DNA from 2 places in the Allobosea sp. NPDC055332 genome. Region 1 is predicted to be linked to the other one. Evidence: riboswitches for the same ligand, from Rfam matches in the RefSeq annotation. Region 1 holds a riboswitch; the other holds the start of a gene.
The links. Region 1 has a riboswitch for thiamine pyrophosphate ahead of ACWIGM_RS00625 (ABC transporter permease). Riboswitches for the same ligand answer to the same signal wherever they lie in the genome.
Positions count from the first base shown of each region.

Region 2: it holds a riboswitch for thiamine pyrophosphate, as region 1 does, so the genes downstream of both, thiC (phosphomethylpyrimidine synthase ThiC) here and ACWIGM_RS00625 (ABC transporter permease) in region 1, are expected to answer to the same signal.

Region 1 is NZ_JBSHMO010000001.1:113,899-122,811, reverse strand. It holds gene ACWIGM_RS00665 (AMP-binding protein) at 1-399, shown strand, start outside; gene ACWIGM_RS00660 (DUF1190 domain-containing protein) at 429-1,076, shown strand; tRNA gene ACWIGM_RS00655 (tRNA-Leu) at 1,293-1,379, shown strand; gene ACWIGM_RS00650 (hypothetical protein) at 1,446-2,096, opposite strand; gene ACWIGM_RS00645 (phosphoribosyltransferase-like protein) at 2,317-3,300, opposite strand; gene ACWIGM_RS00640 (phosphoribosylanthranilate isomerase) at 3,332-4,039, shown strand; gene ACWIGM_RS00635 (MFS transporter) at 4,199-5,416, opposite strand; gene ACWIGM_RS00630 (ABC transporter substrate-binding protein) at 5,590-6,549, opposite strand; gene ACWIGM_RS00625 (ABC transporter permease) at 6,593-7,336, opposite strand; TPP riboswitch at 7,437-7,533, opposite strand; gene ACWIGM_RS00620 (TenA family protein) at 7,593-8,237, opposite strand; gene ACWIGM_RS00615 (hypothetical protein) at 8,296-8,913, opposite strand, start outside.
Region 2 is NZ_JBSHMO010000005.1:482,465-491,377, reverse strand. It holds gene ACWIGM_RS27825 (hydroxyethylthiazole kinase) at 1-122, opposite strand, end outside; gene ACWIGM_RS27820 (HesA/MoeB/ThiF family protein) at 162-1,133, opposite strand; gene ACWIGM_RS27815 (thiazole synthase) at 1,147-1,917, opposite strand; gene thiS (sulfur carrier protein ThiS) at 1,922-2,119, opposite strand; gene thiO (glycine oxidase ThiO) at 2,088-3,089, opposite strand; gene thiC (phosphomethylpyrimidine synthase ThiC) at 3,095-4,972, opposite strand; TPP riboswitch at 5,050-5,154, opposite strand; gene ACWIGM_RS27795 (hypothetical protein) at 5,258-5,458, opposite strand; gene ACWIGM_RS27790 (hypothetical protein) at 5,526-5,816, opposite strand; gene ACWIGM_RS27785 (OmpA family protein) at 5,934-8,054, opposite strand; gene ACWIGM_RS27780 (polysaccharide deacetylase family protein) at 8,173-8,913, opposite strand, start outside.

The sequences.
Region 1 (8,913 bases):
GTGCCGCCGGAGGGCGGCTGGCACGACACCGGCGACATCGTCGCCGTCGACGACGGCTTCATCACCATCAAGGGCCGGGCGCGGCGCTTCGCCAAGCTCGGCGGCGAGATGGTTTCGCTCGCGGCGGTCGAGTCGATGATCGCGGGCCTGTGGCCCGGTCACAATCACGTGGTCGTCGCGCTGCCGGACATGCGCAAGGGCGAGCAGCTCGTCCTCGTCACCGAAAAGCCCGATGCTGAGAAGAAATCCCTGCAGGACGAGGCCAAGCGCCAGGGTTTCCCGGAATTATGGCTGCCCAAGGCGATCCTGGTCACCGGCTCGATTCCGGTGCTCGGCAACGGCAAAATCGACTATGGTGGCACGCGCGAGCTCGCCATCACGATGAGGCCGCTGCTGTGACGCCACAATCGCATGATCAGGGAAGCCGCATGATCACGCTTCTTCCCCTCGCTTTCGTCCGCGTGGCCGCCTTCGCCGTCGCCGGGATCGCCCTGACGCCTGCCGACCTCGCCGCCCAGGCGACCGGCCAGACCTATGTCCGCCGCGACGAATGCATCGAGGCCGGCAAGCTCTCGGCCGAGCAGTGCGAGCACGCCTACCGCAACGCCCGCGCCGAATTCGAGCAGAAGGCGCCGCGCTATGCCTCGCGCAGCGCCTGCGAGCGGGCCCACAAGCGCTGCGGCGCCCAGGTCTCGACGACCGGCGGCTGGGACGCGCTGGCGCGTGGCGGTGGCGGCCAGTCCTATGTGCCGCGCTTCGTCGGCATCCGCGTCACCGGCGAGGGCGCCTCGGGCAAGGCGCTGCCGATCATCGAGGGCACGGCCAAGGTCGCCTTCTCGGCGCGCCAGGTCGCGGCGCTCGACGACAAGGTCGCTGGCCGCCGGGCGGTGATGGGTGGCGGCAGCGGCGGCGGCCAGCACAGCCAGCAGGCGAGCGGCCCCTATATCCGCCGCGGCGACCGCGACGACACGGTGCGCGTGCCGATGGAGCAGAAGAAGATCGGCTCCGACGTCGCGCCCGGGCTCTATGTCGATCCCGACGGCGTCGAATGGTACAAGCCGGCGCACCGGCGCTGAGGCCGGAGCACTCGTTTGTTTTAGCTCGGAACCGCACCGTTATCCTGGGCGAGCGTAGCTCGTCCCGGGATCCATCGTAGAGTTCCGCAGCCTTACGATGGATCCCGAAGCTGCACCGCTTCGCGGCTTGTCCAGGATGACGGCGCGGTTCCGCACACAACTCGTGAGCGCTCGCCCTTGTGGCCGCCGTCGCGGACGGCTAACCAGTCTCGCCGCGCGGACGTGGCGAAACTGGTAGACGCAAGGCACTTAAAATGCCTCGCCGGAAACGGCATGCGGGTTCGATCCCCGCCGTCCGCACCATGCTTTTGAAACTATGAGCCGTTAGGTCAATAATCAGATGTGCACCAATAACGGTCATCTGGGGGGCTAAACACTCAGACTTTTCAGAGAGAAATAGTGCTCAGCGAGTGCGCAAAGGCCGATTTGCTGGTGATTGGAGAACATGCGCGTTGTCCGCCCTTCCCACACGAAATCCCCCCGGAGAAAAGCTGAAAGGGCGGCAGGTGAAATCGGAACGGGGAAAATCGCCGGTGACTCGTTATTGTCCTCAGCTTCGGTGTTCCACAGGTTCTCCACCATTTCGTAGTCTAGATCTGGAATCTCCAAAAGAAAACAAGCGACCGGCTGGCAACGTTTTGAATCATACGCAAGTGCCAACATCTTCAGATCTGTGGGTTTGTAGTGTTTTCCTAGTGTCAGACCCAACTCCATCTTGAGCGCCCGCGTTGCAGTATTGAAGGGCGACGGCGCAGCGCCGACCATGTCGTCGGCGTCGTCAGGTCGTAGCATGCCTTCCGCGCATGACATGGTCGCCTGCCAGATACCCAGCCCTTCCTCTTCTGATACGGCCATGGCCTTCGAACGCAAACAGGCAATGAGACACTTTCCTTTCGATTTATCTTGAAGGTCGTGTTGGACGACGAGGCCAACAACGTTCGCAAATCGTTGAGGAATAGGTATGTCCTTTATTGTCGCCCAATCGAAGTGGGCTAGGCTTACGAGTTGATCTCTCTCCATAAACTCTCGAATGGAGCAAGGTCCGTCTTGGGTCGCGATCAGTGCCGGTTCGGTTATGCGCTCTCCGAACATTATCTGGTGTGAGTAGTCCGCAGGTTCAAATTCAAGATATGGGATATGCTTCAGGCCTTTTTGGCCCGCAACTTGGATTTTATCTATCCTAGCGGAATGTAGTGAATATCCGTTGTTGATTTGAACGCTCTTCCCACGAGCTCGGAGTTCAGAGATCCGTACCTCGACGCCCGCGGTGTAATATTCTGCGAGTTCGAACGGCAGGCTTTTTGGGCTCTGCCAGAGCCGTTTTGATCTCGGAATGCAGCAATGGGGGATCAAAACGCTGGTACTTTGCTATGGACGGGACTATCAGTGAGCCGAATTTATGCGCTTCATGCATCTTATGCTCCAGAATAAAAGGTACGCGTGGCGGCGGAGGAATTCGAGCTAATTTGTGCAGTCGAGGGTATGGTGCGAGCCATTTCTCCCCCGTAGGCAATTTAACGGTGCTCCAAAATATCGGCAAGGTGTTATTTGGTGTGTTATACTCGGTAGCGAATAATATCGCACTGTCCCCGTATCCCAGTGGGTAGCTTGTATGATGACGATCAGCTTCAAATGAGCTTAGATAATCGCCATATTTCTTGCAGATTTTTTTTGCCTGGACTATTTCAAATTCATTCTCAAATATGTAACCAATATCGAAAGCTGGTCTAATTTGAATGTCCAATATTGAGGTCAATTCGCATTTTTTAAATCTTGATTTCAAATATTCGCGGACTTTTCCGATGCCTGTATCCATGCCGGCCAGATATGCGTAGGTGATTTTTTTTTCGAAGTTCCCGCGGATGCGTTCAAAATAATCCACGGCTTGGCGGCCTGTCCCGATAAAGTCGTCGAGAAAAATGAATTGCTCGAACGGCGCAAGATTCGCGCTATCCAATTGATCGGACATCAGGAACTGTTCAACGGCAACACGATCTCCTAGCGAACGCCTGAGGTCGCTTGCCAACTCATTGCCAGATTCGGTTGTATGCCCTAACGCGACAAAGCCTACTCTCGGAAGCCCGTCTAGTGCGGAAAACTGCTCATGAAGCTTGTTTCTAATCTGGTTTCGGTCTGCGTATATAAAGGAATCCAACAAGCGCTTAATAAATTCTCGTTCCGAGTCTTCAAACTGGCTAAGGAACTTCTGAGAATCCGCGATCATTCAAGTCAACCGCAATGAGGAAGAATGAATCATGCTCCAATTTCAGCGGCCTTGGGTCAAGATTTGCGGCCTCGCACGAGAGGAAGATATTCACGCCTGTCACGCCCTCGGCGCCGATGCAGTCGGATTGATTGTCGTCCCCAATACGCACCCTCATCGGAACAAAGATCAACTCCTTTTGGAGGAAGCTGCGTCGCTCGTTCAGCAAAAAATATCTTCTTTGCAATATGTTATTTTGACGCATAGTAAAAACTCTGAGGAAATACTCCATATCAATAAAATTGTAAAACCTGATTATATTCAACTTCAGTCAGATGTAAGAGGTATTGAGAGCTTATATGAATATATTATCGCTGGTGATATTAAGTTTATAAAGAAGGTTTCGATAGTCCCTAATAGTGGTACTGAGCATTTGAGCCAAATTGTATCTGAGTATGAGATTCATAGATTCTATTCTATACTTCTGCTGGATAGCGCCTCCGCGGCGGGCGGCAAAGGAGGGACCGGGAAAGTGCATGATTGGAATTTGAGCGCGCAGCTCATTGGCTCTTTCCCAAAACTGAAGTTTGTCCTGGCGGGTGGGCTTACACCCGACAATGTTGGGAATGCGCTTGAGCGGGTAAGACCATGGGGGCTAGATGTAATGACAGGTGTCTCAAGCGAGCGTGGAGTGAAGGATAGCTCAAAGATCGCAGCGTTCATCTCTAAAATTGATGAATATTCGTCTAGCGGGAGATAAGCTCCATGGCTTGTGCGGCAACGAGTGCTGGTTTCAAATGGAGCGCCCTTTGTCTCGAGCACATTTGGTTCCTGAATGTTCGCATTTGGCCAAGAGCTGAGTCCCAGCTCGGGCAAAAAAGCGCTTGCGGACCTACGCCATTGGCCTAGTTGGCCGCCTCTACCCCCGCCGGTGCTCCACCTTCGGCAGGAACCAGGCCAGCAGCCCGATCGCCGGCAGGAAGGCGCAGATGCGGTAGACCGCCTCGATGCCGATCCAGTCGGCGACCTCGCCGAGGATCGCCGCCGCGAGCCCGCCGAGGCCGAAGGAGAGGCCGTAGAACAGGCCGCCGATCAGGCCGATCCGGCCCGGCATCAATTCCATTGCGTAGATCAGGATCGCGGCGAAGGAGCTCGCCATGATCAGGTTGATCACCACCGTCAGCACGCCGGTCCAGAACAGGTCGGCGAAGGGCAGCATCAGCGAGAACGGCAGGGCGCCGAGGATCGAGAACCAGAGGATGCGATTGCGGCCGACCCTGTCGCCGATGATGCCGCCGGCGAGCGCGCCGACGGCGGCGGCCGCGAGGAACAGGAACAGCATCAGCTGCGAGCCCTGCACCGAGACGCCGAACTTCCCGATCAGATAGAAAGTGTAATAGGAGCTGAAGCTCGACGAATAGGCGTTCTTCGAGAACAGCAGGATCACCAGGATGGTGATCGCGAAGGCGATCTGGCCCTTCGAATGGGCGGGCGCCGCGGGCGCTGCGGCCGCGACCTTCGTGGGCTTGGGAGCGGCTGCGGCGGCCTTGCTCAGGACGGCATAGCGGCCGGCGGTCCAGACCATCAGCACCATGGCGAGCAGGGCTGCCGCCGAGAACCAGGCGACGCTGGTCTGGCCGCGCGGCACGATGATGAAGGCGGCGAGCAGCGGGCCGAGCGCGCCGCCGCTCTGGCCGCCGACCTGGAAGATGCCCTGCGCCAGCCCCTGCTGGCCGCCGGAGGCGTTGCGGGCCATGCGGGTCGCTTCCGGGTGGAAGATCGAGGAGCCCAGGCCGACACAGGCCGCCGAAATCAGCAGCAGCGCGTAGCTGCCGGCATAGGCGAGGCCGATCAGCCCGGTCAGGGTGCAGCCCATACCGACGACCATCGAATAGGGCATCGGGTTCTTGTCGGTATAGGCGCCGACGACAGGCTGCAGCAGCGATGCGGTGATCTGGAAGGTCAGCGTGATCAGGCCGATCTGGCCGAAATCCAATGCGTAGGCCGTCTTGATGATCGGGTAGATCGCCGGGATCAGCGACTGGATCATGTCGTTGAGCAGATGCGTCGCGCTGAGCGCGAACAGCACCGGCAGGTCGGCGCGGCGGGTGGAGGCGATCGGCTGGCTGACGTTCATGGGATGACTTCGCCGGGCGCAGCTGCGAATCCGGGCGAGGGCTCGCCCAATGGCTGCGGAGCCGGCTCATAGCACCGCTGTCGGTGGGGAACCCAGAGCCGTCGGCACAGGTCCGCCCTGATGTGGACGCGGGATGGCCGGCGGCAGGCGAGGCTGCCGCCGCGATCCGCCGGTTACTTCACCTCGCCCGCGATCTCGGCGAGCGCCGGAGCCTTCTGGATCAAACCACGCTCGACGAGGAAGGCGCCGAAGCGCTCATAGCGGCCCTGGTCGAGGGCGCGCGGGCGCTTGGCGAAGCGCGGCAGCGTGTCGGTCCAGGCCTGTCGGTTGAGGGCGTCATCGAGATCGGGATGGGCGGCGATGAAGAGCTTCCAGGCCTCCTGCGGGTGGTTGGTCAGATAGAGCGCGGCCTTTTCGATCGCGTCGAGGAAGCGCGGCAGGCGGCTGTCGGAGAGGGCGTCGCGGCGGGTGATCAGGATCAATTCGTCATAGGCGGGAACGCCGTGCTCCTCGGGATAGAAGGCCGTGCCGGGATGGCCTTCGAGCTTGAGCTGCGTCAGCTCGAAATTGCGATAGCCGCCGATGGTGGCGTCGACCTTGCCGCCGATCAGCGCGGCCGAGAGCGCGAAGTTGACATTGACCAGCTTGACGTCGTCGAGCTTGAGGCCGGCCTTGGCCAGCATCTGGCCGAGCAAAGTGGTCTCGGTGCCGGAGACGGCATAGCCGATCGTCTTGCCCTTGAGGTCGGCGAGCGACTTGATCGGCCCGTCGGCCTTGACGATGACGCTGTTGAGCGGGGTCTCGACCAGCGTGCCGACACGGACGATCGGGATGCCGGCGGCGTGGTCGAGATAGAGATTGGGCTGGTAGTGGATGCCGATATCGGCCTGGCCGGCGGCGACGAGGCGCGGCACGGCCGAGGGGTCGGAGGGCGGCACCATGGTGACCTCGAGCCCAGCCTCCTTGAACAGGCCGAGCTTCTGCGCGACGACCAGCGGCGCGTGATCCGGGTTGACGAACCATTCGAGCATCACGGTCAGCTTGTCGGCGGCGCGCGCCGGGCTGGCGAGGCCGGCGGCCAGGACGAGGCCGGTGGCGAGGAGGGCGCGTCTGGCCAGGGCGCGGAGGGTCATCAGGCGAAATCCTTCTGCGTGATCAATTTGAAGCGGAGTGGCGTCATGGCTCGCTCGCCCAGGGCAGCAGGCGCGGGCCGAGCGCGTCGACGAGATGGCGCAGGACGAGGCTGAGCACGGCGAGCACGGTCATCGCGGCGAAGACCGTGTCGGTCTGCATGCGGGCATTGGCCTGGACCATGACGAAGCCGAGCCCGGCCGAGGCACCGACCCATTCGCCGATCACGGCACCGAGCGGCGCGAGCGGGGCGGCGACCCTGAGGCCGGTGAGCAGGCTCGGCATGGCGAGCGGCAGGCGGACATAGCGCAGCGTCTGCCAATGCGTCGCTGATGTCAGCGCGGTGGCGTCGATCAGCTCCGGGTCGGTCCGGCGCAGGCCGTCGGTGAAGGCGGAGGCAACGGGAAAGAAGATGATGATCGTCGCCATGATCACCTTCGAGCCCATGCCGAAGCCGAACCAGACCACCAGCAGCGGCGCGATGACGAAGACCGGGAAGGATTGCAGCACGAGCAAGATCGGCCAGAGCAGGCGCCCGAGCCGCGGCAGCGCCACGATGGCGAGCGCAGTCAAGGCACCGAACGCTGAGCCGAGCACGAAGCCGAGCGCCATCTCGGCGATGGTGGTCAGGCTATGGCTGAAGAGGAAGCCGGGCTGGCGCTGGAAGGCCAGCGCCACGTCGAGCGGCGAGGGCAGGATGTAGCGCGGCGGCTGGAACAGCCAGACCGCGCCTTGCCAGGCCAGCAGCAGGACGAGAATCGTGCGGAGGGCAGGGGCAAGCGCGGCCATCACCGGCTTCGCGCCGGGGGCCGAGCTCCGCTCTGTCGCGTCCTGCGTCGTCAAGGCTCGCCTTTCCGGTGGAAGGCGGGCACGGGGATAAGCGCTGACCAGGCTGCCCCGAGCGACTCCCTCCGCCAGCATGATCTGGTTCAGGTTCGAAGGGTGCTTCTCAGCTCGCCTCGCGGCGAACGCCCCCGTCTCTCGTGAGCCCTTGTGACAGAGCGGCTCGCGCCTGTCACGCCTGCCTCAGCCGGAGGAACGGCGCTCAGGCTTCCTCATAAGCCGAGTCGAAGAAGGCTTTCTCCAGCGCGACGGTGCGCTGGAAGAAATCCCAGCTCGCCTCAGCTTCGCTTGGGCCGACGCGGTCGAGCTCGCTTCGCAGGAAGCCGACGAAATCGCGGAAATCCGGGTTGTCGTGCAAGGTGACCCATTCGGCGTGGATGAAGTTCGCCGGCAGCGGCTGCGACGCCTGCTGCGCCCAGTCGAGATAGAGCCACTCGGCGACGACCAGGACGGAGAGGGCGGCGGCATAGGAGCGCGTCGCGGCGGCTTCGCGCATGATCGCCTTGAAGCCGGCGGTGGGCTGGCTGTCGGGGCGCTCGCTACGCTCCTGCTCGCTGACGCCGAGCGCCGCGAAGGAGCGCAGGAAATAGGTGTTCTCCTCGCCGCTCACCATGCCGATGAAGCGGCCGAAGCGGATGCGGGCCTCGAAGCTGTCGGCGCTGGCGAGCGCTGCCCCCAGCAGGGTCAGGAAGCTGTCGAGGAAGCGGTGATCTTGGATCAGATACCGGGCCATGACCGCGTCGGACACCGTTCCGCCCAGCAGCTCGCGGACGAAGCGGTGGCCGACGGATTGCGACCAGGCCGGCTGGCTGGCCTGGCGGAGGGTCTCGGTGAAACGTTCGGTCATGACGTCGTAGCCCTTTGCTGACGGGCTCTCCTATCAGCAGCGGCGCCGCGACGGCAGGCTATTTCAGCCGCCCCGCCACGATCCTGGCGAGTTCGCCGACGCGCGCCTTGGCCTGGTCATGCAGCGCCTGGTCGCGCTCGCCGCCGGAGACGCGGACCTCGACCGTCGCCAGCCCTTTGCGGATATGGATGCGGTTCATGATGTCGAGCGCCGCCTCGTCGCCGAGCCCTTCGACCGGCGTCTTCGCCTCGGAGACCTTGATTGCGCTCTGGAACCAGCGCTTCGACAGATCCTCATTGGCGGCGACATTGCGGACGCTGACCTGGATCTGGTTGAGCTCGACCGTGCGCTTGCCGTCCTTCTCGACGCTGCGCTTGGCGTCGAACTGGCAGCCGATCGGGTTCGGCAGGGCCTCCTGCCGATTCTCGCGGCTCTCATGGGTGATCTTGCCCATCAGCTTGCGCGGCTCGCTGACGATCATATCGGGGAAGGCGGCCTTGACCTCGGCCGGCGTCAGCAGGGCGCAGGCGTCCGGCCACTGCTCGACCGGGGCGACGGAGGAGGGGCGGGTTTCCGCCGGCACCGTCACGGCGCTGTTCGCGGCGATCTGCGTCGCTGCGTCGACCATGCCGGCACCGCCCTGCCAGCGTGCCGCCGCCTGCTTCGCCAGAGCGAG
Region 2 (8,913 bases), on a different contig from region 1:
GCCACCGTATTGGTCAGGCACTGCACGCGCGGGCGCACCTCCGCCACGCGGGCGAGAACGGAGGCGACCTCCTGCGGCTGCAGGGTCCGCGCCAGCGTCATCTCGGTGGTGTCGCTCGTCATCTTGTCTCCATCGGGCTCGCCAGGGATATGGGGAAGAATCTAGCCCAGCGCCATCAGGGCCAGATCCCCGGCGCCACGCGCTGCAAGCCTGCCGGCGGCCCGCGCCGCCCTGATGCCGCTCCGGCAGCAGAGCACCACACGCCGGCCGTCGGTTTCATCCAGCGACAGCCGGTCGATCTCATCGACCGTCAGCCTGATCGCATCCGGAGCAGCCGGAACAGGCGCCTCATCGACGCCGCGCAGCTCGACGACGATATCGCTGGCAGAAAGCTGCGAGGGCGCGATGAAGGGGAAGGAACCGGCGAGCGGCTCCGGCGCCCCGGCGAAGGAGAATCCGCCGAAGCCGAGGCGGCGGGCATCGAAGCTGATCACGCGGCCAAGCGGTGACGGCTCGAGGCCTAGCGCCAGCAGCAGGGCCATCTGCGCCTGCAGCAGGCCGAGGGTGGCAACGGCCGGACCGAGTACGCCGGCCGTGGCGCAATCGGCGGCGCGCGCCGGCATTTCCGGAAAGACGGCACGATAGCTCGGCCCACTACCGCAGAAGGCGCCGACATAGCCGGCGGTGCCGACGATCGAAGCGCTGACCAGCGGTTTGCCGGCCTCGCGGCAAGCATCGCTCAGGGCGTAGGTCGCGGCGAAGCTGTCGGCGGCATCGATGACGATATCGGTCCGCGCCACCAGTTCCGCGACATTGTCGGGCGCGAGCCTGAGCGCCAGTGCCTCGATCCCCACGCCAGGATTATACGCAGCGAGCACCTCACGCGCCGCCTCGACCTTCAACCGCCCGACATCGCTCATCCGGTAGAGCGGCTGGCGGTGCAGGTTGCTCTCCTCGACCCGGTCCGAATCGACCAGCAGCAACCGGCCGATGCCGGCGCCGACGAGATAGGAGGATACGGGGCAACCGAGGCCACCGGCCCCGACAACGAGGATGCAGGTGCGGGCTAGCCGCGCCTGTCCCTCGGGGCCGATCTCCGGCACGACCATCTGGCGGGCATAGCGATCGGTCATTGCTCCCTCCTTGTCAGCCGAGCAGGGCCCGGCCCAGCACCGGGGTCGAGGGCGCAGCCATGTCGCGGGGCTCCATCGGTCCCGCTTCGAAGGCGAGACGCCCGGCCTCGACCGCGCGGGCAAAGGCGGCCGCCATCGCGGCGGGGTCGCCGGCCTTGGCCACCGCGGTGTTGAGCAGCACCGCATCGTAGCCGAGCTCCATCGCCGCGGCGGCATGCGAGGGCAAGCCGATGCCGGCGTCGACGACCAGCGGGATATCGGGGAAATGCGCCCGCAGCGCTCGCAGGCCGTAAGGGTTGTTCAGGCCCTTGCCGGTGCCGATCGGAGCACCCCAGGGCATCAGCACCCGGCAGCCGGCCTCGACCAGCCGTTCGGCCACGACGAGATCCTCGGTCATATAGGGGAAGACCTCGAAGCCCTCGGCGCAGAGGATGCGCGTCGCCTCGACCAGGCCGAACACATCCGGCTGCAGCGTGTCGGCCTCGCCGATCACCTCCAGCTTGATCCAGGGCGTACCGAAGACCTCGCGCGCCATCTGCGCCGTCGTCACCGCTTCCTTGACCGAGTGGCAGCCGGCGGTGTTGGGCAGCACCCTGACGCCGAGGCCGCGGATCAGGGCCCAGAAATCCTGGCCACCGCCGAGCCGGCCGGCCTCGCGGCGCAGCGAGACGGTGACGACATCGACGCCGGCCGCCTCGACCGACTTTTGCAGCACGGCCGGCGAGGGATACTGCGCCGTGCCGAGGAAGAGGCGCGAGCGCGGGGTGAAGCCGTAGAAATTCATCGACTCAGCCTCCCTGCATCGGCGCGAGGATTTCGAGCCGGTCGCCGTCCGCGAGGATCGTTTGCGCCCGCGTGCCGGCGGGCACGAAGGCTTCGTTCACGGCCGTGGCGACGACCGCGCCGGCATAGCCCAGCTCGGCCAGCGCCTCGGCCAGGACGGGGGCCGCGACCTCACGCGTGTCGCCGTTGACGATGATGCGCATCGGACAACTCCCTGGATGCGAGGAGACGATCGGCCGCCTGCCCGGCCAAAGCCGGCGAGAGCAGGAAGCCGTGGCGGAACAACCCGTTGAAGCGTAAGGTCCGGCCCTCCTCGACGATGCGGGGCAGGTTGTCGGGAAAGGCCGGGCGGACATCGGCGCGCAATTCGACGATCTCGGCCTCGCCAAAGGCCGGATGCAGCGCATAGGCGGCGCTGAGCAGTTCGATGGCCGAGCGGGCGCTGACGTCGCGGCGATCATCGCTCTCGATCATCGTCGCGCCGATCATGAAATGCCCGTCGGCGCGCGGCACGACATAGAGCGGAATGCGCGGATGCAGCAGCCGGACCGGACGGCTCAGCCTGATCTCATCGGTGCGCAGCACCAGCATCTCGCCGCGTACGCCCCGCAACCCGTCGATCCGGTCGCGGGCGGCAAGGCCACGGCAATCGACGATGCGATCGGCATCGAGCGCCGTCTCATCGGCCTCGACGCCGTAGTGGATCGGCACGCCGGCCGCCTGCAGCGCCGCGGCTAAAGCCGCCATGGCGCGGCGCGGGTCGAGATGAGCCTCCTGCGCGAAGAACAGGCCCTGTCGGAAGCGGCCGGCGAGGTCGGGCTCCAGCGCAGCGACGCCATCGCCATCGAGCCGCTCGAAGCCGCTCGTCCGCGCCGCGAACCGCGTCAGCTCGCCGGCATCGCGGGCCGGGGCGAGCACGAGCGTGCCATGGGAGAGCGTGCCGGGATGATGGCGCGGCCACCAGTCGAGGGCCTGCCGGCCCAAAGTGACGACCGCCTCTTCGGCGCTCTCGCGCTCGCACCAGGGCGCCAGCATGCCGCCGGCAGCCCAGGAGCAGGCCCGCTCGCCAAGGGCGGCACTGCGTTCGAACACTTCGACCGCGACACCCCGCTCGGCCAGCTCGAGCGCCGTCACGAGGCCGGCGACGCCGGCCCCGATCACAGCGACGCGCATGGTCCCTACTCCGCCGCCGGCAGATAGAGATTGCCGCCCTTCTTCAGGAACTCCTGCGACTTCTCCGCCATGCCCTGTGTGGCCATGGCTTCGAGCGCCGCGCGCTCATTGTCGCCCATCGCCTGCACCTCGGCGCGCAGATCCTGAGTGATCTTCATCGAGCAGAATTTGGGCCCGCACATCGAGCAGAAATGCGCGACCTTGTGGGCGTCCTTCGGCAGCGTCTCGTCGTGGAAGCTACGCGCCGTGTCGGGATCGAGCGCCAGGTTGAACTGGTCCTCCCAGCGGAAGTCGAAGCGAGCGCGGGAGAGCGCATCGTCCCTGAGTTTCGCCGCCGGATGGCCCTTGGCGAGGTCGGCGGCATGGGCGGCGATGCGGTAGGTGATGACGCCAGTCTTGACGTCGTCGCGATCGGGCAGGCCGAGATGTTCCTTCGGCGTGACGTAGCAGAGCATGGCGCAGCCGAACCAGCCGATCATCGCCGCGCCGATGCCGGAGGTGATGTGGTCATAGCCCGGCGCGATGTCGGTGGTCAGCGGTCCGAGCGTGTAGAACGGGGCTTCGCCGCATTCACGCAGCTGCTTGTCCATGTTCTCCTTGATCTTGTGCATCGGCACATGGCCGGGGCCCTCGATCATTACCTGGCAACCCTTGTCCCACGCGACCTTGGTGAGTTCGCCCAGCGTCTCCAGCTCAGCGAACTGGGCGCGGTCATTAGCATCGGCGATCGAGCCCGGACGCAGGCCATCGCCGAGCGAGAAGGAGACGTCATAGCGCCGCATGATCTCGCAAATCTCGTCGAAGCGCTCGTAGAGGAAGCTCTCCTTGTGATGTGCCAGGCACCAGCGCGCCATGATCGAGCCGCCGCGCGAGACGATGCCGGTGACGCGGCTGGCGGTCAGCGGCACGTAGGGCAGCCTGACGCCGGCGTGGATGGTGAAATAGTCGACGCCCTGCTCGGCCTGCTCGATCAGCGTGTCCTTGAACACCTCCCAGTCGAGCTTGATCGGGTCGCCGCCGACCTTCTCCAGCGCCTGGTAGATCGGCACCGTGCCGATCGGCACCGGCGAGTTTCTGAGTATCCAGGAGCGGATGTTGTGGATGTTGCGTCCGGTCGAGAGGTCCATGACCGTGTCGGCGCCCCAGCGGATCGCCCAGACCAGCTTCTCGACCTCCTCGGCGGCGCCGGAGGTGACAGCCGAATTGCCGATATTGGCGTTGATCTTGACCAGGAAATTGCGGCCGATCGCCATCGGCTCAAGCTCGGGATGGTTGATGTTGGCGGGGATGATGGCGCGCCCGCGGGCGATCTCATCGCGGACAAATTCGGGGGTGACGAATTCCGGCACGGAGGCGCCGAAACTCTCGCCGTCGGCATGGCGCTCGCGGGCACCGTCCAGCATGGCGGCGCGGCCGAGATTCTCGCGATGGGCGACATAGATCATCTCGGGGGTGACGATGCCGGCTCTGGCGAACTCGTATTGCGTCGCCATCTGACCCGACCTGGCTTCGAGGATCGGGCGCTCGGCCGGACAGGCCGGGACGAGTTGTGCTTCGCTGATATGGCCGTTGTCGGCGGCGGTAACGGCGCGGCCAGGCACAGTCTCGAAACCACGGGCATCGAGCCAGGCGCGGCGCGGCTGGATCAGGCCAGCGTTGAGGTCGATCGTCGCATCGGTCTCGGTATAGGGGCCGGAGGGGTCATAGATGCGCACCGGCGGCTCGGCATCGGTCGTCAGCGTGACCTCGCGGAAGGGCACGCGCATGTCGGGATGTTCGGGCGCCGCGACATAGATCTTGCGCGAGCCGATGATCGGGCCGGTCGTCACCGTCTGCGGTGCAGCCTTGACGCTGTTCTTCTGGGGCTTGGTGTGGGCGTTCATGTCAGGATCTCCTCCCTCTCAGGTTCAGGAGATCCGGGGCGTCTGACGGTCCAGTCGCTGTCTGCGGATGCACTTGTGGCGCAGCCGCGTTCCAGTCCCTCCGCCGGTATGACCCGGATCAGGTTCGATGGGTTCGGCCGTCAGGCCATCTCAGCTCTTATCGAGCACCCCTCGGAACGAGGCGGAGGTTAGAACTGTCGTGATCTTCACGCAACCGGCAAAGAACCGCCGGCCGACGCTGCGCCGGCATGCGCCAGCAGCATTACACGCTGGTGAGGATGGGGTTCAGGCGGTGATGTCGAGGTTGCCGCCCTGGCCGGCGGGGAGCGTGGCCTGCTGCTGCTCGGCAGCCTGCTGGAGCATGGCGACGAGCGCCTGATCGGAATCGGCGTTCTGCTTGACCATTTCGAGCTGCAGCGCTTGCTGCGTCGCAGCCGACTTCATGCTGACCAGGCTCTGGGCGATCGCGACCGACATCTCACTCATGACATGACTCCTCGCCGCCACCATAGGTGGCGAGCCTTACCTGAATCTAAACCCCAAGCGGTGGGCTCTAGCGAGTGGGGGCGATGATCGACGGTACCGGCTTCGGCATCGGGATCTCGCGGTTCGGCTCCGGCGGCGCGGAGCGATCGCGCGCCAGCTGCTCACGCTCGCGCCGCGCCTCGAGACGGTCGGAACGTGGCTCCAGCTTCTGCACTTCGCCCGCATTCGGCGCCATCGGCACGCCAGGTGCGCGCTGCTGACGCTGCGTCTGCGGGAGAGAGGATTGCGCGGCAGCAGCTTCCGCCGCCAGCAACCCCACGGCGAGCAGTCCTAGCAGGACCCACGAGTTCTTGCGCATGGCACTCCTCCAGTCCAGTCAGGCGGGCGCAAGACGGGCCCACCCGCTAGAACAACAGGGGCGGCCAGCGATTGTTCCGGCCGCCCATCGAGAAATGCGCTGCTGCTCAGGCCGAGATCACTGCTGGTTCTGACCGGTGAGCAGCGGCGTGATCCGGCGCAGCGTCACGCGACGGTTCTCGCGCGAATCGCCCTGTGTCTGGACCTTGGGATACTGCTCGCCATAGCCCTGCGTCGTCAGGTTCTCGGCCGGGATCGCGAAATCGCGGGTCAGGATTTCAGCGACAGACTGGGCCCGGCGATCCGACAGCGAGAGGTTATCGACATCGGAGCCGACCGCGTCGGTATGGCCCTCGACCATGAAGACTTCGTTCGGCGCCCGCTCGACCGCCTGGCGCACCGCCTGCGCGATCACCCTGAGGCGCCCCGCCTGATCCTGCGTGACTGTCCAGGAGCCGGAATCGAAGTTGATCGTGTCGATGTCGACGCTGCGCATATGGGCGCGCAGATCGCGCGAGTAGCGGACCTCGTCGAGCGTGTAGCGGCGCGGCACCGGGGCGACCGGCGGAGCGGTGATCGTCTCGTAGATCAATCGCTCGTCGGCGCGCTCGGCATCGACGATGTAGCGCTCGCGCGGGATGCGCAGCGGCGGCGGCGGCAACTCGACCACCTCCTCGGCGAAGCGGGCTTGCGGCCCGTCGCGGCGGACATTGTCGATGATGACGAATTCGCCGCCGTCGCGCTCGCGCCGCGAGCGGCGGATCAGCCGACCCTCGGCATCGGTTACGGTTACGATCTGCGTGCCGTCGGGGCGGTCATAGACCGTGACCGTCTCCTCGCCGCGGCGCTCGCTGCGAGTGTCGAGGCCGAGATCGCGGAAGCGCTGGGTCTCGTCGCGCCGGATGATGACGCGGTCATCGTCGCCGCGGATGATGGTGCGGCCGGGCTCGCGGATGATGGTGACGTCGCCCTCGCGACGCTCCTCGCGCCGGCTGCGGATGTCGTCGAGCCGGCTCGCGCCCTGCGTCGCCATGATGCCGCCGATCGCGGCGGCGCCGAGGCCGATCGCGGCCGCGCCGCCGAGGCCGATGCCGCCGCGGCGGCCCTGCCGGTCAGGCACGGGCTGGCCCGCCTGACCCGGAATTCCAGGTTGGGTCGGCTGCACCTGGCCGGGAACTGCGCCCGGTTGCGACAGGGCACCGGGCTGCTGGCCGGGAACCGGTGCGGGTTGCGCCGGCGCGGCTCCGGGCTGCGACAGAGCGCCGGGAGCGCGGCCGGCATTCGGAGCGGGAGCAGGCTGGGCGGGATTGGGTTGAACCCCGCCGCCGAGCGCGCCCTGGCCGGGAGCAGGCTGCGCAGGCGCGGCCTGACCCGGAGCCGGCTGGCCGGGCTGGCGCGTCAAGCCGGGCTGCGGTTGCGACGGAGCAGGCTGGGGCGGAGCCGTCCCAGGCTGCGACAGCGCCCCCGGCGCGCGGCCGGCGGGCGGCGCAGCGGAAGGCTGCCCGGGCGCCGCCTGGCCAGGCTGACGATTGAGGCCAGGCTGCTGCGACGGCGCCGTACCGGGCTGCGACAGGGCTCCTGGCGCACGGCCGGCCGGCGGCGCGGCGGAAGGCTGGCCGCTGCTGCCCGGTGCGGCCTGGCCTGGCGCTGGGCGAGCGGGCGCCGTCGGCGCCGAGGGAGCGGTGGCCGGCGGCTGGCTCGGGGCCGTCTGGGAAGGCGCCGGGCGGCGCTGGCTGTCGCCGGACGGAGCTCCCGAAGCATTGGGCTGGGCCGGCGGCGCGCTTGGCCGAGCCGGTGACGGCTGCGGGGCGATCTGACCCGGGGCCGGCCGCTGCGGCACGCCCGGAGCCGTCGAAGGAGCACCCTGGCCGGGCGCAGCGCCCGCAGGCGGCGTCGGGCGACGCGGTTGTTCGGGCTCGGCCCGGTTGGCCGGAGGGGCGGCCTGCGGCGCGGAGGGTGGGCGTGGCGCATTCGGGTTCACCCCGGCCGGACGTTCCGGCGCTGCCGGACGCGCTGCTGGTGGCTGGCCGGGTGCCGGGCGGGCGCCGGGCCGTTCCTGCCCGCCGCGATCGGGGCGCTCCTGCCCGCCGGAACCGCGCGGGCGGCGCGGATCGGGCCTGTCGTCGTCACCCGACTGGGCCTGGGCCAGCTGGAGCGATGGAGCGGCGAAACTACCCTGCGACAGCACGATGGCGGGGATGAGGGTGCCGAGCAGGAGCAGGTTTTTCGTGCGCGTCATGACATCCGTTTCCAGTTGTTCTTCCGGAGATGAACGCCCCCGCGCCCTGAATTCCGAATGAACCGAAAACGGCCGAAATCGGGCAGGGTTCCACGACCGGCCCGATTCTACGCGGGTCTCAGAGCCCCCCCTGCGCCTTCACATAGGCCGCGATCTCAGCATGCGTCGCGAACCAGACATCGCCCTTGGCCTTGGCGTGGCGCACCAGCTCCTCGAGGATCCAGAAGCGCGAGCGATAGGTGATGACATGCGGGTGCATGGTCAAAAGGAAGAGCCCGCCTTCGGCATAAGCCCCGTCAAACTCGCGCTTGAAGATGTCGAACACCGCCTCGGGCGCCGTATAGGGCCGCAGCGCCTGGAAGCGGTTCATGTTGAAATAGACCGCATCGTCGCGGATCCACTCGACCGGCAACTCGACCATGCCGGTCGGCTCGCCCTTCTCGATCAGCTCATAGGGATCGTCATCGGCGAAGAGCGAGGAATCATAGATCAGACCGAGCTCACGCTCGACGGCGAGTGTCACCTCGGAGAAATCCCAGGACGGCGTGCGCATCCCGACCGGCCTGACGCCGGTGATCTTCTCCAGCGTGTCGGCCGAGCGCAGATGCAGCTCCCGCTCCGCCTCGGGCGGCACCGCCGTGTTGACCTCGTGGATCCAGCCATGGAGGCCGATCTCATGGCCTTCCGCAACGACGCGGCGCTGCTCGTCGGGATAGAGCAGCGCGGTCACCGCCGGCACGAAGAAGCTCGCCTTGATCTCCTCGCGCGCCAGCATGGAGAGGATGCGCGGCATGCCGGCGCGGTTGCCGTACTGGCCCCAGGAGAGCCGGCCGACCGACTTGCCGCCATCGCGCAGCTC